2 regions of the Lysinibacillus sp. IITD104 genome follow, and region 2 is predicted to be linked to the other one. Evidence: predicted binding sites of a transcription regulator. Region 2 holds the regulator's gene; the other holds the start of a gene.
What was found. Region 2 encodes LexA, which represses DNA repair genes until DNA is damaged. Its sites were predicted from a motif close to CGAACATATGTTCG; they were not measured.
Positions count from the first base shown of each region.

Region 1: the regulator LexA is predicted to act here: its motif matches at 1,935-1,948, upstream of V1L66_RS04500 (DNA repair exonuclease).

Region 1 is NZ_JBAHYH020000001.1:861,483-864,654, forward strand. It holds gene V1L66_RS04485 (rhodanese-related sulfurtransferase) at 1-601, opposite strand, end outside; gene V1L66_RS04490 (enoyl-CoA hydratase) at 741-1,523, shown strand; gene V1L66_RS04495 (YhzD family protein) at 1,579-1,764, opposite strand; gene V1L66_RS04500 (DNA repair exonuclease) at 2,022-3,172, shown strand, end outside.
Region 2 is NZ_JBAHYH020000001.1:3,280,905-3,284,076, forward strand. It holds gene def (peptide deformylase) at 1-308, shown strand, start outside; gene V1L66_RS16805 (recombinase family protein) at 337-1,002, opposite strand; gene V1L66_RS16810 (LysM peptidoglycan-binding domain-containing protein) at 999-1,313, opposite strand; gene lexA (transcriptional repressor LexA) at 1,480-2,097, shown strand; gene V1L66_RS16820 (gamma-glutamyl-gamma-aminobutyrate hydrolase family protein) at 2,203-2,925, opposite strand; gene V1L66_RS16825 (prepilin peptidase) at 2,959-3,172, opposite strand, start outside.

The DNA.
Region 1 (3,172 bases), 2.4 Mb from region 2:
TCTTACCATAGCCCTCACGTTTTAGCCAACCTGAGAATTTTTCGCAGCGAATACCACCTGTACAATAAGTTAAGATCTTTTTATCTGCAAAATCTTCTTTATGTGCTTCCATCCAAGCAGGTAGGTCACGGAAGTTTTCGATATCTGGTCGTACAGCACCTCGGAAATGACCGAGATCATATTCATAGTCATTACGGGCATCGATGATTACTGTGTTGTCATCTTGCATCTGTTCCATAAATTCTTTAGGTGTTAAATAATCACCTGTAATTTCTAACGGATTGATATCCTGTTCTAAGCCTAGGTGAACAATTTCCTTACGAGGACGTACATGCATTTTTCTAAAGGTATGCCCTTCAACCTCATCAATTTTCCACATAATATCATTAAAACGAGCATCAGCCTTCATATGGCTCATGTAAGCATCTGTTTGCTCAATGGTGCCTGATACAGTGCCGTTAATACCTTCGTAGCCTACTAAAATGCGACCAAGAAGCCCTATCTCTTTACACAGTGCTAGATGCTCTTCTGCAAAAGCTTCAGGGTCTTCAATCGTAATATATTTATAATAAAGTAATACACGATAGTCTTTTTGTGTCAAAATACGTTACCACCTTTATCTCAATATTCGTCCTTTAATATAGCATAACAAGGAGCATTTTTGCTTAGAGAGAAGGAGTTTTCTAAAAAAACACGAATTATATATAGTGAATGACTATTCATATTTGGGGGTTATAGAGATGGAATTTTCAACAATTACTTTAGAAAAATTAGAACGTCGTGCAACATTAACGTTGAATCGTCCGCAGGCGATGAATGCTATGGATGATATTATGATGCGTGAACTAGCAGAATGCTTTGAAGCTCTACAACAGGAAAAAGATATTCAGGTGCTTGTTATTCGTGGAGAAGGAAAGGTCTTTTCTGCGGGTGGTGATATAAAAGCAATGCTAGATGAAAGCAAACCGCTGAATATTGATGAGGCAATGGTTTATCTGACACGTATCGTAAAGGCATATTATCAGCTACCGATGATAGTGATTGCAGCAGTTCATGGAGCTTCAGCAGGTTTAGGATTTAGTCTAACACTAGGGGCAGATATTATTGTAGCCTGTGAAAATAGTAAGCTTGCTATGAATTTCATTGGAATAGGACTGATTCCAGATGGTGGCGGTCATTTCTTCATGAAGGAGCGTGTAGGTACTGTTAAGGCAAAACAAATGATATGGGAGGGGAAGGTATTAACAGCAAAAGAAGCATTAGATGCAGGATTAATTGATTATATTGCACCTGAGGGCACTGTATTTGCAATGGCAGATCAGCTGGTAGGTAAAATGCTTGCATCCCCAATATCTTCCATGATTACGACGAAAAAAATTCTGCATGCACAAAATATGCCACAGCTAGAAAATATCTTAGCATTAGAGGCTGAGGGACAGTCTACAATGCGTAAAACATCAGATCATATTGAGGGCATTCATGCTTTTGTAGAGAAAAGAACGCCTGTCTTTGTAGGTAAATAAAAATAATAAAAGGCGCGTAGCAAACACCACTTGACTACGTGCCTTTTATTAGCCACTAAACATGGAATAAAATTAATTTACCTGAAGCGTTTACAAGACGATGAGTTTTATCGGCAACACCTTTTTCTTCAATTTGTTGTTGTCCATTTAGTTTAGCAGCCTCATCATTTTCAAAAGTCCAAGTTTCATCAAATAATGTTTCTCCTGTTTTTTCAAAAGCTGTAAAACGATAATTCTCCATACAGACCCCACCCTTTTACTTGAATATATTTCTATTATACATAGAAGATTTATAAACTTCACGGTAAAACTAGTGGATTTTTTGATAAATTACGAAAATTGTGGAAAAAGTGAGGCGATGTTGTTTTTTCCGTAATAGCATTTTTCATCAAACATGAATTATGATAAAATAGAACAAATATTCGGTATTGGTTAATCAGCATATTATTACTTTGGTTTGCACTAAAGAGAGAATTATCTACTATTTGAGGTGATTGGATGTCAGCAATTCGTTTTTTCCATATGGCAGATTTACATTTAGATAGTCCATTTAAGGGCTTATTTGGTCTACCCGAACACATTTTAAAGAAAATACGGTTAAGCACTTTTGAAGCGTTCGATAAAATTATCGTTAAAGCGATTCAGGAAAAACCTGATTTTTTACTAATTGTTGGGGATATTTATGATGGTGAAAATCGTAGCTTGCAAGCACAACGAAGATTTCAAGATGCAATGGAAAAACTTTTTCAACACAATATCCCTGTGATTGTGAGCTACGGAAATCATGATCATTTAAATGGCACATGGACACGCTTTGCTTTACCAAGTAATGTCTATGAATTACCGGCTGAAACGAGTGTAGTTCAATTAAAAATACGTGGTCAGCAAGTGAATATATATGGTTTTAGTTATCCCGAACGTCATTTAAGGGAATCCGTTATCGAAAGCTATCCAACTGCGCATGATCAGCATGCCCTTCATATTGGTATGCTACATGGCAGTGAGGCAGGCAATACGACACATGATGTGTATGCCCCTTTTACAAAACAGCAGTTACTTGAAAAGAACTATCATTATTGGGCGCTTGGCCATATTCATAAACGACAGCTTTTACATCAAAACCCGCCCATTGTTTATCCAGGCAATATTCAAAGTCGACATCGTAAAGAACAAGGAATGAAAGGTTTTTATGATGTGACGTTATCCAAAACATCGACTGAGCTTGATTTTATCTCTACTTCTGCTGTCGTTTATAACACGATAGAGGTGGATTGTACGGATGTGGTACACGCCAATGAATTGCTGAAGAGATGTGCAGAAGCGATTACAGCCAATAGAAAGAAGTTTGGCGCATCGGTAGTAGAGCTTCATTTGCAACAAATTGACGAACAAACGGAAGCTTTATTTGAGCATGCAACAGTAGATGCATGGTTAGAGACTATTCGAGAGGCTGAGGAAGGTATTGAGCCAATGTGTTGGGTACAAAAAATGGTGTTGCAAAAGGCCGCGAGATTTTATGAGCATACCGCAACTACCCAATCCGTTGTGAGCTTAATGGAACAGTGGGACAGTAATGAATGGAAGGATATTTTAAAAGATTTGTACCAATATGCCGGTGGGGCAAGGCTAATAGAGCCACTTAGTGAAAA
Region 2 (3,172 bases):
TGATGCTGATTAACCCTAAAATAATGAGTCATTCCATCAATATGATTTATCTACCGGAGGGAGAAGGCTGTCTATCTGTAAATCGACCTGTTCCTGGTTTTGTGCCGAGATATGAGAGGATTAAAGTCAAAGCTTACGACATTGATGGACATGAAATCATTGTACAGTTACAGGGCTATGGGGCCATCGTTGTACAACATGAAATCGACCATTTAAATGGCATCATGTTTTATGACCGAATAAATAAAGAGCACCCTTTCCAACTGCCTAAAAATGTTATTATCGAGAGCTTTTCTTCCCCTCAGTAGTTTTTTACAAAAAAAATTAGCAGGAATATTATTTTCCTGCTAATCTTTCTTGGTGCTCTTGGAAACGACGATGGACAGTCGCCTTACTTACCTCAAAGCCTAACCCTCTAAGCGTTATAGAAATTTCTTCAAAGGTAAATCCACGTTTGCGTAGCTTTACAATTTCATCTACAGGTAGATCTTTACGCTCCTGCCCCTGCGGATTACCTCGGTTCGATAAATTATTTTCAGGACGATAGCCGTTTTCTACAGCACGTCGCATACCTCGTCGTATTTTAGCATTATGAATTCTACGCTGATATTCCTCTACAATCGCTAAAATTTCTAGCAGCATCGTGTCCATTTCATTTAATTGAACTGGGCCAGCATCACGCATAGAAAAAACATCCGTTGCTGATTTTTGTAATAAATGCAATACAGCCATTCTTGCATTGCCTCGTCCTAAACGAGTTTCATCTTGTACAAAAAGGGCATTAATGTTTTTATCTTTTATGAAATCAAGCATTTCTAGTAAGCCTGCACGTTCTACATCATAACCACTATGCTGATCTTTAAACACGCCCTTCACCGCATAGCCTTGCTCCTTAGCATAGCGCAGCAACTCTTCCTGTTGACGCTCTAATGAGGAGCTTTGTGTTTCTTTTTCAGTACTTACGCGACAATAGACAACAGCCGACAGTTGATTATTTATCATTGTTCATTTCTCGCAATTTCGATAGTATTGATGGGACTGGCTTGATCACTCACTACAGGAATTACTAGAGATTTTCCCGCTACAATTTTAATATCTGCTAGTTCATTTTCCGTTTTTACAAGCTTTATCCAATCATCAGTACTCATTTTACCACGATATTGCTCCGCTAACGACCACAAGCTATCCCCATGTTCGATTTGGATTTCTGCGTAACTAACTTTTCCTGGATCAGTAATGTAAAGGTATGCTGCAAATAGTAGGCAAGCTCCTAATAAAATTGAGATATGTGTGTTTTTCTTAAACCATGTCATAATCATTACCCCTTTTTAAGAATGTTTGTTCGGAATGTATGTTCTCATAATAAAGCGAACAAACGTTTTTGTCAAACACTTTTCGAACCTATGTTTGCATACATGTTCGCATTCTGTTATACTATCAAATAAGAAGATTGATTTTAGAAAAAAGAGGTGAGCACTCATGAAAAAAGTTTCGAAAAGACAAGAGGACATTTTAGCTTTCATTAAAGAAGAGGTACGAGCTAAGGGATATCCGCCATCAGTACGTGAAATTGGTGAAGCAGTTGGACTTGCTTCCAGTTCAACTGTTCATGGACATTTAGCTCGATTAGAACAAAAAGGCTTTATTCGTCGAGATCCAACAAAGCCACGCGCAATTGAAATTTTAGAGCCTGAAGAATCCATCCAAAAGCAACAGGTGATCCATGTCCCACTTGTCGGGAAGGTTACAGCTGGTTCTCCAATTACAGCAATTGAAAACATTGAAGAATACTTCCCATTACCCGATACGTACGGCACAAGTGAAGATCAATTGTTCATGCTAGAAATTATGGGAGAATCAATGATTGAAGCCGGAATTTTAGATGGAGATTTAGTCATTGTAAAACAAAAGGCAACAGCTAATAACGGGGATATTGTTGTAGCTATGACAGCTGAGGATGAAGCAACTGTAAAACGCTTCTTTAAAGAGAAAAATCATTTCCGTTTACAGCCTGAAAATTCTTCTATGGAACCTATTATTGTCGATCAAGTTTCTATTTTAGGACAAGTTGTAGGTCTTTACAGACGGGTACATTAACTATTAAAACAGGTTTTGAGGATTATGTTCCTTCTAAGAGCATGTATCCTCTTTTTTACGCAAAAAAAGAATCCACAGACGATTGGATTCTTTGTACAATGCCCTCTAAGCTTCCTTCTTAAATTTTATGCTAGCTTCAACAAAGGCTGAAAATAGCTTTTGAGCACTCTCATCTCCTGCTATGGCTAGTTCCTCAGGATGCCACTGAACAGCCAAGCAAAATGGCATTTCCTCATGAACTACAGCTTCGATAATACCGTCATTTGATTTTGCCGCTACTTTTAATTTTTCTGCTAATACATTCACCGCTTGATGATGAAATGAATTCACTGCTATCTTCTCTTGTTCAACGATAGTCGCTAATAAATTATCAGCAATAATCTGTACAGTGTGGGTAGCTACAGCTCTACCTGATTGCTGCATATGCTGGAGTAATTTAGTGCTAAAATGATCACTATCAATATCCTGATATAAGGTACCACCTAATGCAACATTTAGTATTTGAATCCCTCGACAAATCCCGAAAATAGGCATCTTTCGTTGGAATGCGGCTTCAATTATTGCTAACTCCACTGTATCTCGCGCGGGATGAATTTTTCCAAGCTTTAATGAAGGCTCAGCCCCGAACAGAAATGGGTGCACGTCATGACCCCCGGATAATAATAAACCATCTGTAAGGGCTAAAATCTGGGCTGCCTCTTCTTCTACTCCAATTGGAATAATCAGTGGAATTCCACCAGCATCAATAATACTTTTGCTGTAAGCAGCATTTAATCGAGAGGATAAATCATCCTCCACAAAGGCTGTAATACCAATAATCGGTTTCACTTGCTTCCCTCCACATTCTTGAAGATTGAACAATTACCAAAAGCCTAAATACCAATTGATTAATAGATCGCCATAGAAATAAACAATGACTGCGGCCAATGCAATAGATGGCCCAAATGGAATGGGTGTTTTTCTCCCTTGTTTGTTCTTCGATAACACGGTAATCCCGACAATCATACCAATCACTGCAGCTAAAAAAAGCGTTAATAGTGTATCAATCGTACCCAGAACGAGACCAATTAAAAAG